2 linked regions of the Kineococcus endophyticus genome follow. The protein of the gene in region 1 interacts with the protein of each later gene in a pairwise test. Links are inferred from orthologs where the notes say so. Each region holds a gene or a part of one and is shown on either strand. Other genes may lie near its edges.

Region 1 (8,172 bases):
ACGGGGCTGCGGTTCTCCAACGTCATGCACGTCGAGGACTACGCGCGGTTCCCCTCGTTCGACGCCGACCCACGGCTGCGCAAGTGGAACCTGTGGGGTTACATCGACGCCCGCGACGGGGCCCAGGCCGTGCGCAAGGCCCTGCAGCGCAGGGGGCCGGGCGTGGAGGTGTGCATCGTCGCCAACGCCGACACCGTCATGACGCGGTCCTCGGCCTCGCTCATGGCCGAGGTCTACCCGGACGTCGAGGTGCGCAAGGAACTCGCCGAGCACGAGACGCTGCTCTCGATCGACAAGGCCCGCCGCCTGCTCGGGTACGAACCCGAGCACTCCTGGCGCGACCACGTCTGAGCACCGCCACGCGAGAGGGGCCCCGGGGGAACGTCACCCCGGAGCCCCTCTCGTGCGTCAGACCTGGCGGGCCAGGGCGGTGGCGGCGAACTTGGCGTCCGGGTCCAGGACGTCGAGCAGCTTCACCATGACGGCGTCGAGGCGGCCGAGGTCGTCGGCGTCGAGGGGATCCAGGACGAGCTGGCGGACGCGTTCGACGTGCCCGGGCGCGGAGGCGACGACCTTGTCCCAGCCGGCGTCGGTGAGGATGGCGACCTGGCCGCGGCCGTCGCAGGGACTCTTCTCCCGGCGCACCCAGCCGTCCTTCTCCAGCCGCGACACGACGTGGGAGATGCGCGAAGGGCTGGCGTTGGAGCGGGCGCCCAGTTCGCTCATGCGCAGACTGCGGGTGGGTTCCTCGGACAGCATCGCCAGGGTCAGGTAGGCCGTCTTCGTGAGGTCGGCGTCCCGCTGCAGCTGGGCGTCGAGCGCGGCCGGGAGCAGTTCCATGAGCGCGCTGAGCCGCAGCCAGACCCGTCGTTCGTCGGAGGTCAGCCAGCGGGGGTTCTGCTCGGTCATCCCGCGATCGTAGCAGATAGTTGCAGATTGAAATACCTTCGGCGCCCCGTCGCCGCGCCGCTCAGTGTGCCACGCCCCCCGTCGCGTCGACCACCACGGCGACCGTGGCCTCCACCCGGGCCAGGGAGTCCTCGGACAGCGGCCGCCCGGCCAACCGCGCGGCCAGCAGAGCCGCGCCCCGGGACGGTTCGAACCGGGGCGAGCGCACGTCGTACCCGCCCAGCGCCGACAACCTCCGGGCGAAACCCTCGGCCACCTCCGGGACGGCGAGGACCCCGCCGGACCGCGACACCGGGACGACCGCGTCGTCGGGGAAACCCGCACGGGCCCGCACCGCGACGACGAGGTCCACGAGTTCGGCGGCGGCCTCCTCGAGCACACCCGCGGCGACGGCGTCCCCGCGCCGGGCCGCCTCGACGAGCGGACGGGACAACGCCGCGACCTCCCGCCGGGAGCGGCGCCAGCGGTTGAGGACGACGTCGACGAGTTCCAGGTCGGTGCTCAGGGCGAGGTGCTCGCGCAGGACGTCCAGCAGCGGACCCGGGGCCCGGCGGCCGTCGCTCATCCGCGAGAACTCCTGCAGGGCCCGCAGACCGAGCCAGTGCCCGGACCCCTCGTCCCCGAACCCCTCACCCCAGCCCCCCACCCGGGCGGCGCGCGACCCGTTGCGGCCGTAGGCGATGGACCCCGTGCCGCTGACGACGCCGATGCCGTCGATCCCGCCGAGGGAGCCGGCCCAGCCGGCCACGACGTCGTTGTCGACGGCGTACCGGTCGTGACCGAGCAGGTCGGCGGGCAGGGCGTCGAGGACGGGGACGTCTGCGGCCACCTCGCCGTAGGCGGGCAGGCCGAAGAACGCGTGGGTCAGCTCGCCCGGGGCGGTGCCCGCCAGCTCGCACACCGTGGTGACGGCCGCGGACAGCACGTCGCGGGTGACGTCGGTCGTCCCGTCGCCCTCGAGGTGGTAGCAGCTCGGCGCCACCAGTTCGGCGAGGACGGAGCCCTCCTGCGTCAGGACGCAGAGCGCCGTCTTCGTGCCGCCGCCGTCGACGCCGAGGAACACCCCGGCGGGCGCGGCGCTCACGGCTGCCACGGGTGGACGGTGACCCCCTGGACGACCCGGTTCACCTCCCCGCCGGGGAACGGGTCGTCCGGTGTCCCGGGGCCGGCGAGGGCGAACCGCAGGGCGAGCAGCTGGGCGGTGACGGCCGCGGGCAGGGCGCGCAGGTCGTCCGGGACGCCGTCGGGCAGCGCCGGGTCGACGACGAGGACGTCGCGCTCGCCGAGCGCCGCGCGCAGTTCGGCGGCGATGTCGTCGTCGTACCGCCGGGTGTACGCGTCGCCGGACCGGAACACGACCGCCAGGGTCCCCGCGCGCAGGAACGACTTCGGGCCGTGGCGGACGCCGAGCGCCGTGTCGTGCAACCCCACGACGGCGCCCGCGGTCAGTTCGAGGAGCTTGAGCGAGGCCTCCCGCGCCAGCCCGGCGAGGGGGCCGCTGCCCAGCAGCACGACGCGGTCGTGGCCGCGGGCGGCGACGGCGGCGAGCTCCCCCGCCGACCGCAGGGCCGTCTCGGCGGCGGCGCAGAGCTCGGCGACGGGAACCGGTGCGCCCGGGGCCAGCAGCAGCCGGGCGGCGAGCAGCATCGAGGTGAAGCTCGAGGTCATCGCGAACCCGCGGTCGTTCGTCGCTGGGGGCAGCACGACGACGCGGGCGTCCGCGCGGCTGGCGAGCGCCGCGGCCAGCCGGCCGTCCGCGTTGCAGGTGACGACGAGGTGGTGGACCTCCTCCAGCGCGGCGTCCGCGACCGCGGCGGCGGCCACGCTCTCCGGGCTGTCGCCGGACCGGGCGAAGGAGACGAGCAGCGTCGGCCGCCCGGGCAGCGTCCCGGCGGGATCGGCGAGCAGGTCCGTTGTCGCGACGGCCTCGACGGCTCGGCCGAGCAGGCGGGTCAGCGCGGGCGCGAGCACCTGCCCGACGAACGCGGACGTGCCCGCCCCCGTGAGGACGACGCGCAGGTCCTCGCGGGCCAGCAGGGGCGCCAGCCAGGACGCCGTCGCGTGGTCCCCGCCGACGAGGTCGGCCACCTCCGGCCACAGGCCGGGTTGCTGGGCGATCTCCGTCGCCGTGTGGCCGGCGCCGCGGGCGCGGAGCCCGTCGAGCTCACCGTCGGGGAAGCGGGGGGTCACGTCGGCTCCTCGGGACTGCGGGGGGGTGGGAGGGTGCGGGTCAGGACCGGAGGAACTCGGCGAGGTCGTCGACGGTGCGGACCACGACGGCCCCGTCGCGCAGGTCGGCCGGCAGGTCCGCCAGCAGCGCCTCGTCCGGTACGGCCACGGGCGGGTCGGTGGGCGCCAGCACGGCCCCCGCGGCGCGCGCGAGGTCCAGGACGAAGCGCAGCACCTCGTCCTCTCCGTCGAGCTCGACCATGAGCGAGTCGAACGGTTCGCCGTACCCGTACACGTCGGCCGACCCGTCGGGCGTCTCGACGCGGACGAAGAGGTGCTCCGGGTCGCGTTCGGAGGCCAGCGGTTCCACGACGGCCCGGACGGCCGCCGGGTCCAGCGGGACCTCGGCGCCGCCGGACCACCGCGTGAGGAAGACGTCCAGGCTCACCGGTGGCGCGCGACCTCGTAGAGGGCGATGCCCGCGGCGACACCGGCGTTGAGGGACTCGACAGCCGCGGCCATCGGGATGCTCACGACCTGGTCGCACTTCTCCCGGACCAGGCGGGACAGCCCCGCCCCCTCGGCACCGACGACGACGACGAGCGGGCCGTCGGCCAGGCGCAGCTCGGGCAGGTCGACGTCCCCGTCGGCGTCGAGGCCGACGACGAACAACCCCGCCTTCTGGTACTCCTCGATCGCGCGGACGAGGTTCGTCGCGCGGGCGACGGGGACGCGGGCGGCGGCGCCGGCCGACGTCTTCCACGCCGAGGCCGTCATGCCCGCCGCGCGCCGTTCGGGCACGACGACGCCGTTCCCGCCGAAGGCCGCGACGGACCGGACGACGGCTCCGAGGTTGCGCGGGTCCGTGACCCCGTCGAGCGCCACGACGAGGGCCGGGCGCCCGGAGTCGGCGGCGGAGTCGAGCAGGTCCATCGGGTGCTTGTACGCGTACGGCGGCACGGTGGCCGCCACGCCCTGGTGGACGGCGTTCTCGGTGAACCGGTCGAGGTCCTGCCGCGAGGCCTCCAGCAGCGGGATGCCCCGGTTGCCGGCCGCGGCGAGGATCTCCTTGACGCGGTCGTCGGTCTCGATGCGGGAGGCGACGTAGATGCCCGTGATGGGCAGTTCCGCGCGCAGCGCCTCGACGATGGAGTTCCGGCCTGCGATCCACTCCGTCTCACCGGACGCCTTGCGGCGCACCGGAGGACGACCCCCCGGACGGGCGTTGGTCGTCACCGCGCGGTGGGCGGCCTTCTTCGCCGCCTTGGCCGCGGGGTGGTACGGGCGGTCGCTCGCCTTCGGCGTCGGGCCCTTGCCCTCCAGGGACCGGCGGTTCTTGCCGCCGCTGCCCGCGGTGGGGCCCTTCTTGCCCTTGCTGACCGCGCCGCGGCGCTGGCTGTTCCCTGCCACTACTGCTCACCTTCCAGGACCCACCGGGCTCCGGTGGGCGTGTCCTCGATCACGATGCCCGCGTCCTTGAGGGAGTCGCGGACCGCGTCGGCGGTCGCGAAGTCCCGGGCGGCGCGGGCGGCCGCCCTCTGGTCCAGCTGGGCGCGCACGAGGACGTCGAGTGCCGCCCGCGCCCCGTCGGACCCACCGGCCTGCTCCACCCAGGGGTGGGCGAACGGGTCCAGTCCGAGCACGTCGAGCCCGGCGCGCACGTGCTCCAGCGCCGTCCGCAGCGCCGCGTCGTCCCCGGCCGCGAGGGCCGAGTTCCCGGCCCGCGCGGTGTCGTGCAGGACGGCGAGCGCCGCCGGCGTCGCGAGGTCGTCGTCCATCGCCGCGGCGAACGCGTCCGGCACCTGCCCGGCCTCCCCCGCCGACCCGAGCCGCTCGGCCGCCCGGCGGACGAAACCCTCCAGCCGCGAGTACGCGGCCTCGGACTCGGTGAGGGAGCCCTCCGACCACTCCAGGTGCGTCCGGTAGTGCCCGGAGACGAGGTAGTAGCGCAGGACGACCGCGCGGTGGCTGCGCAGCAGGTGCGGGATCCCCAGGACGTTGCCGAGCGACTTGCTCATCTTCTCGCCGGACATCGTCACGAAGTAGTTGTGCAGCCAGAAGTTGGCGAACCCGTCGCCCGCCGCGCGCGACTGCGCCTGCTCGTTCTCGTGGTGCGGGAAGCGCAGGTCCAGACCGCCGCCGTGGATGTCGAAGCGCGGGCCGAGGTAGCGCCCGATCATCGCCGAGCACTCCAGGTGCCAGCCGGGCCGGCCCCGTCCCCAGGGGGTGGCCCAGGACGCCGTGGCGGGCTCGCCGGGTTTCGTGCCCTTCCAGAGCGCGAAGTCGCGCGGGTCGCGCTTGCCGCGGGGGTCGGCGTCGGTGGCCGGTTCCATGTCGTCGAGGCGCTGGTGCGTCAGCTCGCCGTAGGCGGGCCAGGAGCGGACGTCGAAGTAGACGTCGCCGGAGCCGTCCTGCGCCGCGTAGGCGTGACCCCGGGTGATCAGCCGGTCGATGAGCTCGACCATCTCGGGGACGTGCCCGGTGGCGCGGGGTTCTACCGTGGCCGGCAGGACGCCGAGGGCGTCGTACGCGGCGGCGAACTCGCGCTCGTAGCGGTAGGCGTGGGCCCACCACTCGTCCCCGGCCTCGGCGGCCTTGGTGAGGATCTTGTCGTCGATGTCGGTGACGTTGCGCACGGCCGTCACGCGCAGGCCGGAGCGTTCCAGCCAGCGGCGCAGGACGTCGAAGACGACCTGGCTGCGGACGTGACCGAGGTGGGGGGACCCCTGCGGCGTGGGGCCGCAGACGTACATGCCGACCTGCCCGGGGACGAGCGGCGCGAACTCGCGCACCGCGCCGGCGGCGCTGTCGTGCAGGTGGAGGGTCACGGGCTCCAGGCTACCGGCGGCTCGACCGTGTCCGGGCGCGTCGTTAGGGTCGCCGCCATGGCCTGGACCGTTCCCGCAGTCATCTCCCGCACCAAGGGCGCACCCGTCGAGACCGTCGACATCGTGGTGCCCGAACCCGTCGCCGGCGAGGTCGTCGTGGACGTCGCCGCGTGCGGCGTCTGCCACACCGACCTGCACTACCGCGAGGGGGGCATCAACGACGACTACCCCTTCCTGCTCGGCCACGAGGCCGCGGGCACCGTCTCGGCCGTCGGCGACGGCGTCACGCACCTCGCCGTGGGTGACCCGGTCGTCCTGAACTGGCGCGCCGTCTGCGGGCAGTGCCGCGCCTGCAAGCGGGGCCGGCCGCAGTACTGCTTCGCCACCCACAACGCGACGCAGTCGATGACGCTCACCGACGGCACCCCCCTGTCCCCCGCCCTGGGCATCGGCGCCTTCACCCCCAAGACGCTCGTCGCCGCCGGGCAGGCCACGAAGATCGACACCTCGGTGCTCGGCGACAGCTGGGACCCGGCCGTCGCGGGCCTGCTGGGCTGCGGTGTCATGGCCGGCATCGGCGCCGCCGTCAACACCGCCCCCGTCCAGCGCGGCGACACCGTCGCCGTCATCGGCTGCGGCGGCGTCGGGTGCGCGGCCGTCGCCGGCGCCGTCCTGGCCGGGGCCCGCCGCGTCATCGCCGTCGACATCGACGACAAGAAGCTGGCGTGGGCGCAGAAGCTGGGTGCCACGCACACCGTGAACTCCGCCGGTCTGGACGAGGCCGGGGTCGTCGCGGCCATCGCCGAGCTGACCGACTCCTTCGGCGCCGACGTCGTCATCGACGCCGTGGGCCGGCCCGAGACGTGGCGGCAGGCGTTCTACGGCCGCGACCTGGCCGGGACCGTCGTCCTCGTCGGGGTGCCGACGCCGGAGATGACGCTGGAGGTGCCGCTGCTCGACGTCTTCGGGCGCGGCGGGGCGCTGAAGTCGTCCTGGTACGGCGACTGCCTGCCCGAGCGGGACTTCCCGCAGCTGCTGGAACTGCACGCCGCGGGCCGGTTGCCGCTGGACGCGTTCGTGTCCGAGCGCATCGGGCTGGACGACGTGGAGGAGGCGTTCGCCACGATGAAGAGCGGCGACGTGCTGCGTTCGGTGGTGGTCTTCTGAGCGCCCGGGTCGAGCACCTCGTCACGTCCGGGACCTTCTCCCTGGACGGGCAGACGTTCGACGTCGACAACAACGTCTGGCTGCTCGGCGACGACGAACAGGTCCTCGTCCTGGACGCCCCGCACGACGTGGACGCCATCGCCGCCGCGATCGGGGACCGCCGGTTGCTGGCCGTCGTCTGCACCCACGCCCACGACGACCACGTGCGGCAGGCCCCGGCGCTGGCGCAGCGGTTCTCCACCGGTGAGCACCCGGTGCCGGTCCTGCTGCACCCGGCCGACCGGCCCGTGTGGGAGTTGACGCACCCGGGCGTCGCGACGACCGACCTCGCCCACGGGCAGGTCGTCTCGGTCGCCGGCACCGACCTGCACGTCCTGCACACCCCGGGGCACACGCCCGGCGCGGTGAGCCTGTACGCGCCGGACCTGGCGACCGTCTTCACCGGCGACACCCTGTTCGCCGGCGGGCCGGGCGCGACGGGCCGGTCGTTCTCCGACTTCGGCACGATCGTGGAGTCGATCCGGACGGTGCTGCTGGAGCTGCCGCCGGAGACGCGCGTGCACACCGGCCACGGCGACGACACGACGATCGGCGACGAGGCCCCGCACCTGCAGGAGTGGATCGACCGGGGGCACTGAGCGGGTCAGCCGGCCGCGCGGTGGATCGCGAGGTCGGTACGCCCGGGGGCGAGGTCGGGCCGCAGCGCGCGGTCGGGGTACTCCCCGTCGCGCAGGCGCCGGAACGGCAGGGCGGGCTCGGAGGCGAGCCCGTCCAGCCGTCGCCGGAGGCGGTCGACCTCGGCCTGCACGCCGCCGGCGTCCAGGCCGTCCGCGTCGTGGACGACGTGCAGGCTGAGCACCTCGACGCCCACGTACCAGAGCGTGCCGTGGGTGAGGGGGAACAGCAGGCTCTCGAGGTCGCCGCTGATGCCGCGCGGGCCGATGGAGCGAGGGTCCTCCCCCGCCGTCACGACGAGCAGGGCCCGACGGCCGACCAGCCCGCCCTCGCCGTAGCGCTGCGGCAGGCCCGTGGCCGGGTCGGCGTCGCCCAGGGCGAAACCGGCCGTCAGGACGCGGTCGAACCAGACCTTGAGGACCGC
Region 2 (6,835 bases), on another replicon or contig:
CCTGCGGCACCGCCGCCTACGCGGGCCAGGTCGCGAAGTACGCCATCGAGCACTGGTGCCGGATCCCCGTCGAGGTCGAACTCGCCCACGAGTTCCGCTACCGCGACCCCGTCGTCTCCGAGCGCACGCTCGTCGTCGCGATCTCCCAGTCGGGGGAGACGATGGACACGATCATGGCCGTCCGGCACGCCCGCGAGCAGGGCGCCAAGGTGCTCGCGATCTGCAACACGAACGGGTCGACGATCCCGCGCGAGTCCGACGCGGTGCTCTACACGCACGCGGGCCCCGAGATCGCCGTCGCCTCGACGAAGGCGTTCCTCGCCCAGATCACCGCCTGCTACCTGCTCGGTCTGTTCCTGGCCCAGCTGCGCGGCAACAAGTTCTCCGACGAGGTGGCCGAGGTCCTCGCGCAGCTGCACGAGATCCCGGGTCAGGTCCGCCAGGTCCTCGACGGCCTCGAGCAGGTCCGCGAGATCGCCCGCTACATGGCCGACACCCGCTCGGTGCTGTTCCTCGGCCGGCACGTCGGCTACCCCGTGGCGATGGAGGGGGCGCTGAAGTTGAAGGAACTCGCCTACATCCACGCGGAGGGTTTCGCGGCGGGCGAGCTGAAGCACGGGCCCATCGCCCTCGTCGAACCCGGTCAGCCGGTGTTCGTCGTCGTGCCGAGCCCGCGCGGACGGGACTCGTTGCACTCCAAGGTCGTCTCGAACATCCAGGAGGTCCGCGCGCGCGGGGCGCGGACGCTCGTCATCGCCGAGCACGGCGACACGGCCGTCGAACCGTACGCCGACGTCGTCATCCGCGTGCCCCGGACGTCCACGCTGCTCTCGCCCCTGCTGGCGGTCGTGCCGCTGCAGGTCTTCGCCTGCGAACTGGCGACCGCCAAGGGCCTCGACGTCGACCAGCCGCGCAACCTCGCCAAGTCCGTCACGGTGGAGTGACCCCCGCCGTCGGGTGGCCGCGAGCCGCGTGGGAACGTGACGCCCGCGGACGCCGTCGGCGGAGGGACAGCACTGGTGATCATCGGCATCGGGATCGACGTCGTGGACGTCGCCCGTTTCAGACGTCAGGTCGAGCGCACGCCGCTCCTGCTCGAACGGCTCTTCGGCGACGGTGAACGCGGCCTGCCCGCGGAGTCGCTCGCGGCGCGGTTCGCGGCCAAGGAGGCCGTCGCCAAGGCGCTCGGCGCGCCCGTCGGCCTCGTGTGGCGCGACGTCGTCGTCGAGCGCGAGGACGGGCACCGGCCGGAGATCGTCGTGCGGGGCAGCGCGAAGAAGATCGCCAAGGAGATGGGTGTGGCCACCTTCCACCTGTCCCTGTCGCACGACGCGGGCATCGCGACCGCCATGGTGGTCGCCGAGTCGAAGTGACCTCCACGTGAGCACGGTCCCCGGGGAGCGCCCGGGCGCGCGTCCGGGGAGGGTGGGCCCGTGATCCCCGCGCTCCGCACCGAGGACGTCCGCCGCACCGAGGCCGCCGCCCTGGCGGCCCTGCCCCCGGGCACCCTCATGCAGCGCGCCGCGTCGGCCCTCGCCGTCGCGTGCGCGGACGTCCTGCGCGAGAGCACGGGCGGTGTCACCGGTCGCACGGTCGTCGTGCTGGCCGGGCCGGGGGACAACGGCGGGGACGCGCTGTTCGCCGCGGCCCGGCTCGCCCGCCGCGGCGTCGCCGTCACCGCGCTGCTCACCGCCGACCGCGTGCACGACGAGGCCCTCGCCGACGCGCACCGCGCCGGGGTCCGCAGCCGCGCGTGGCGCACCGGCGACGAGGACGTCTGCGCCGCAGCCGACCTGCTCCTGGACGGCATCGCCGGGATCGGCGGCCGCGGGGGCCTGCGACCCGCGTTCGAGGGCCTGTCCGCGCTCGACGGTCCCGCCGTCGTGGCCGTCGACCTGCCGTCGGGCCTCGACGCCGACACCGGTGCGGTGACGGGGGAGGTGCTCGCCGCCGACCTCACCGTGACGTTCGGCACGGCGAAGCCCGTGCACCTGCTCGGCCCGGCCGCGGCGCTGTGCGGGCGGCTGCTCGTCGCCGACATCGGCCTGACCGACCTGCCCGCGGCGGCCGTCGAACGCGTCGAGCCCGCCGACGTCGCGGCGCGTTGGCGCCGGCCCCGGCCCTCGGACGACAAGTACTCCCGCGGCGTCGTCGGCGTCGTCGCGGGGGGACCGGACTACACCGGGGCGGCCGTCCTCGCCGTCGAGGCCGCCGTCCGCGCGGGCGCCGGGATGGTCCGGTACGTGGGGCCGGCGCACCCGACCGAGCTCGTCCGGCACGCCCGGCCCGAGGTCGTCGCCGGCCCGGGGCGCGTGCAGGCGTGGGTGCTGGGCCCGGGGGTGTCCCCGGACGACCCCGAGCAGCAGGCCCGCGTCCGGGAGGCCCTGGCGGGCGGCGAACCGGCCGTGGTCGACGCCGGGGCGCTCGCGGACCTGCCCGCGCTCGGGCCGCAGCACGTGCTCACCCCGCACGCCGGGGAGCTGGCGCGCCTCCTCGGGACGGAACGGTCCGCCGTGGAGGCCGACCCGCTCACCCACGCCCGCCGCGTCCACGAGGAGACGGGCGCGACCGTCCTGCTCAAGGGGACGGTGACGACCGTCGTCGGCGCCCGGGTCCTCACCGCGGCCGCCGCACCCGCCTGGCTCGCGACCGCGGGTGCCGGGGACGTGCTCGCCGGGATCCTCGGCACCGCGCTCGCGGGTCTGCGCGACCCGCGAGACCCCGAGGCCGTCGCGTTCGCCGCCGCCGACGCCGCCGTCCTGCACGGCCGGGCCGCAGCGCTCGCCTCCGCCGGCGGGCCCCTCGCCGCGCTCGACGTCGCGCAGGCCGTCCCGGCCGCGCTGACGTCGCTGCCGGGGTGGGACGCGCCCTGAGCCCTGTCGGGCGCTGACGCCCCCGTGCCCACGACAGCGCGGGGACGGCGGGCGTGGGGTCGACGGGTGCCGGGCCGGGCCGGTGGGGGCGCGGGTACCGTCGGGGACGTGGACCTGCCCACCGAGCTGCCGGCCGTGGCGCTCGTCGACCTCGACGCGGTCGCCCACAACGTCGGTGTGGTGCGCAGCCGCGTCGCCCCGGCCGCCGTCATGGCCGTCGTCAAGGCCGACGCCTACGGGCACGGCCTCGTCCCCGTCGCCCGCGCGGCCCTCGCCGGGGGCGCGAGCTGGCTCGGCGTCGCCCACGTCCACGAGGCGCTGGCCCTGCGGGACGCCGGGATCGACGCCGACGTGCTGGCCTGGATCCTCACCCCCGGCACCGACCTGCTCCCCGCCGTGGAGGCGGGGGTCGACCTGTCCGTGGCCGCCACCTGGTCGCTCGAGGCCGTCGTCGCGGCGGCCCGGGCCGGCGGGCGGCGCGCCCGCGTCCACCTCGAGGTCGACACCGGGATGTCGCGCGGAGGCTCCTCCCCGTCCGAGTGGCCCGCGCTGCTGGACGCCGTCGCCAAGCACGTCGACGCGGGTGACGTCGAGGTCCGCGGCACCTGGGCGCACTTCGCCAGCGCCGACGTCCCGGCCGACCCCTCCGTGCCCGCCCAGCTCGAGGCCTTCGAGGCGGCGCTCGCGACCGCCCACGAGCACGGCGTCGACCCGGGCCTGCGCCACCACGCCAACTCGGCGGCCGCGTTCTTCGTCCCGCAGGCGCGCTACGACCTCGTCCGCGCCGGCCTCGCCGTCTACGGCCTCAGCCCCGCCCCCGACCTCGCGTCCGGCGCCGAGCTCGGCCTCGTCCCCGCGATGACGCTCGCCGCGCGGCTCGCGCACGTGCGGCGGGTGCCGGCCGGGGCGGGCGTCTCCTACGGCCTGACCTACACCGTGCCCGCCGACACGACCCTCGGTCTGGTGCCGCTGGGCTACGGCGACGGCGTCCCGCGGCACGCCTCCTGGGACGGGGAGCGTTCCGGGGAGGTCCTCGTCGCCGGGGCCCGGCGGCGCATCGCCGGTCGCGTCTGCATGGACCAGGTCGTCGTCGACCTCGGTGACGAGGCGGCGCTGCCCGGGGACCCGGCCGTCGTCTTCGGCCCCGGCGGCGACGGGGAGGCCACGGCCGACGACTGGGCGCAGGCCGCCGGGACGATCTCCTGGGAGGTCGTCACCCGCATCGGCGCCCGCGTCCCCCGCCGCCACACCGGGACGGCCGGCGTCCCGCAGCCCCCGGAGGTCCCCGCGTGAGGCCCACCCTGCCCACCCTGCCGACGCTGCCCGTCCGTCGGCGCCCCCTGCGCCGGCGCACGAGCGACCGGCGCGAGGAGCTGCTCCCGCTCACGGGCAGCCCCGTCGAGGTCGTCACCGACGACGGCGCCCGGCTGCACGTCGAGGTCGACGAGCTCGACCGCCCGGCCACGACCGGTGCGGGTCCGGCGCCGACGGTCGTGCTGTGCCACGGCTACGCCCTGACGGCCGACTGCTGGCACTTCCAGCGCCTCGCGCTGCGCGGCCGGTACCGGCTCGTCCTGCCCGAGCTGCGCGGTCACGGCCGGTCCGGCCGCGGCCCCGACGGACCCGTGGGCGTCGCCCGCCTCGCCGACGACCTCGGGCAGGTCCTCGACGCCGTCGCCCCCGACGGACCCGTCGTCCTCGTCGGGCACTCCCTGGGCGGCATGACCGTCATGGAGCTCGCCGCCCGCCGGCCCGACCTGCTGCCCCGGATCGCCGCCGTCGCCCTCGTGGCGACGTCGGCGGGCGGGCTCGCGGCCGTCGACCACGGGCTGCCGCTGCTGGGGCACCACCTCGTGCACTGGGCCGAGCTGGCCCTGGAGCGGGCGGGGGGCCGCTACGAGGTCCTCGAACGCAGCCGCCGCGTCGGGGCCGACCTCGAGCAGCGGCTCGTGCGGCACTGGAGCTTCGCCGGGCCGGTCGCGCCCGAGCTCGTCCGGCTCAGCGCCCGGATGATGGCGCAGACGCCCGTCGACGTCATCGCCGACCTGCTGCCCGCCTTCGCCACCCTCGACGAGCGGGAGGCGCTCGCGGGCCTGGCGGGCCGCCCCGTCCTGGTCGTGGCCGCCGAGCGGGACCTCATGACCCCGGCCGCCCACGGCCGGGGGATCGCCGACGCCCTGCCCGAGGCCGAGCACGTGCTCGTCCGCGGGGCCGGGCACCTCGTCATGCTCGAGCACCCCGGGGTGGTGACGTCCCGCCTGGAGCGGCTGCTGGCGCGGGCCGCCGACGCGTCCGGTCCGCCGGCCGCGACGCACGAGGTCGTGGTCCCCCTGGCCCGTCGAGGACGCCGGAGGCGCGCGTGAGCACCGAGCACCTGCTGCGGACGCCCGAGGAGACGACGGCGTTCGGCGAGCGCGTGGGGCGTCAGTTGCGCGCCGGTGACCTCGTCCTGCTGTCCGGGGACCTCGGCGCCGGCAAGACGACGTTCACCCGCGGGCTGGCGGCCGCGCTCGGCGTGCGCGGGCCGGTGACGTCCCCGACGTTCGTGATCGCGCGCGAGCACCCGTCCCTCGTCGGCGGGCCGGTGCTCGTCCACGTCGACGCCTACCGCCTCGGGTCCCTCGCCGAGGTCGACGACCTCGACCTCGACACCGCGGCCGAGGAGGCCGTGACCGTCGTGGAGTGGGGGCGCGGGCTGGTGGAGGAGATCGCGGGGGACCGGCTCGAGGTCGACCTGCGGCGCCCCACCGGGGCGGCCCCCTCCACCGACGGGGCGGGGGAGGACCCCGAGGCCGGGGCCCCCGTCGAACCGCGGCGCGCGGTCGTGCGCGGCGTCGGCGAGCGCTGGGCGGGGGTGGACCTCGCGTGAGCGGACGGCAGGGGTCGCTGGCCGAGCGGACCGACGACGACCGCGTCCACGGCTTCGCCCGGCGGCACGCCGTCCGGCCCCGTACGGGAGTGCTCGTCGTGCACGGCTTCACGGCCACACCGCTGTCCGTGGCGGCGTGGGCCGAGGAGTTCCACGCGGCGGGGTTCGACGTCGAGGTCCCGCTGCTGCCCGGGCACGGCACCACCGCCGCGGACTGCGACCGCACGACGTGGGCCGACTGGCTCGGGGCGGCGCAGGCCGCGCTGGACCGGCTGGACCACGAGGTCGTCCTCGTGGCCGGCATCTCGATGGGCGGTGGCCTGGCGCTGCGGCTGGCCGAGCTGCGCCCGGACCGTGTGCACGGCCTCGTGCTGGCCAACCCGGCCGTGCTCCTGGAGCCGTGGAAGCTGGCGGCGGTGCAGGTGCTGGGCCGGGTCCTGCCGCGCTGGCCCGGCGTGGCCGGGGACCTGCAGGACACGACCGCCCAGGTGCTGGCCTACGACACGACGCCGTTGCGCGCGCTCGTCTCGCAGGCCGCGGGGTGGCGCGACGTGCGGCGCGACCTCGCGCTCGTCCGGCAGCCGCTGCTGCTCCTGCGCTCGCGCGTCGACCACGTCGTGCCCGCCGCCTCCGCGCGCGCCGTCCTGGCCGGGGTGTCCTCGGCCGAGGTCTCGGAGGTGGTGTACGCCAACAGCTTCCACGAGCTGACGTCGGACCGGGACGCGCCGGCGGTCTTCGCCGCCTCGGTCCGGTTCGCCCGCCGCCGTTCGCACCCCTCCGACCGCCCGGACGGGACGGCCGCCGGACCGTCCTAGACTCCCGGACGTGCTGCTGCTCGCCCTCGACACCGCGACCGACGGGGTGGCGGTCGCCGTCCACGACGGGGAGCGGGTCCTCGCCTCCGCCCGGGCCGGGACGGCCCGCAGCCACAACGAGGTCCTCGTGCCGACCGTTGCGCAGGTGCTGCGCGCCGCGGGCCGCGAACGCCGGGACGTCACGGACGTGGCCGTCGGCGTGGGCCCCGGGCCCTACACCGGTCTGCGCGTCGGGATCGCCACCGCCCGCACCCTCGCCCTGGCGTGGGGAGCCCGCG

Evidence for each region. Proteins that work in one complex are often made in the same cells at the same time.
Region 2: the proteins of rlmB (region 1) and AB1207_RS05770 interact in binary tests that used the Escherichia coli proteins (3 or more experiments, as listed by UniProt). The link is inferred for Kineococcus endophyticus from one-to-one orthologs.

The regions. Positions count from the first base shown.
Region 1 is NZ_JBFNQN010000021.1:21,486-29,657, forward strand. The notes cover bases 2,506-5,505. They hold rlmB (23S rRNA (guanosine(2251)-2'-O)-methyltransferase RlmB), read right to left. Parts: upstream 4,489-5,505; coding sequence 3,523-4,488; downstream 2,506-3,522. Other genes in these bases: AB1207_RS23300 (SIS domain-containing protein), read right to left, coding at 2,506-3,099; AB1207_RS23305 (hypothetical protein), read right to left, coding at 3,140-3,526; cysS (cysteine--tRNA ligase), read right to left, coding at 4,488-5,505. In the rest of the region: AB1207_RS23285 (NAD-dependent epimerase/dehydratase family protein), read left to right, coding at 1-351; AB1207_RS23290 (MarR family winged helix-turn-helix transcriptional regulator), read right to left, coding at 409-909; AB1207_RS23295 (N-acetylglucosamine kinase), read right to left, coding at 971-2,002; more of AB1207_RS23300, read right to left, coding at 1,990-2,505; more of cysS, read right to left, coding at 5,506-5,906; AB1207_RS23320 (S-(hydroxymethyl)mycothiol dehydrogenase), read left to right, coding at 5,964-7,073; AB1207_RS23325 (MBL fold metallo-hydrolase), read left to right, coding at 7,070-7,711; AB1207_RS23330 (NAD(P)H-dependent oxidoreductase), read right to left, coding at 7,717-8,172. UniProt on the Escherichia coli protein: Specifically methylates the ribose of guanosine 2251 in 23S rRNA.
Region 2 is NZ_JBFNQN010000003.1:314,307-321,141, forward strand. Bases 829-3,653 are described here. They hold AB1207_RS05770 (NAD(P)H-hydrate epimerase), read left to right. Parts: upstream 829-1,433; coding sequence 1,434-2,873; downstream 2,874-3,653. Other genes in these bases: glmS (glutamine--fructose-6-phosphate transaminase (isomerizing)), read left to right, coding at 829-944; AB1207_RS05765 (holo-ACP synthase), read left to right, coding at 1,020-1,373; alr (alanine racemase), read left to right, coding at 2,982-3,653. In the rest of the region: more of glmS, read left to right, coding at 1-828; more of alr, read left to right, coding at 3,654-4,166; AB1207_RS05780 (alpha/beta hydrolase), read left to right, coding at 4,163-5,236; tRNA (adenosine(37)-N6)-threonylcarbamoyltransferase complex ATPase subunit type 1 TsaE, read left to right, coding at 5,233-5,742; AB1207_RS05790 (alpha/beta hydrolase), read left to right, coding at 5,739-6,557; tRNA (adenosine(37)-N6)-threonylcarbamoyltransferase complex dimerization subunit type 1 TsaB, read left to right, coding at 6,568-6,835. UniProt on the Escherichia coli protein: Bifunctional enzyme that catalyzes the epimerization of the S- and R-forms of NAD(P)HX and the dehydration of the S-form of NAD(P)HX at the expense of ADP, which is converted to AMP.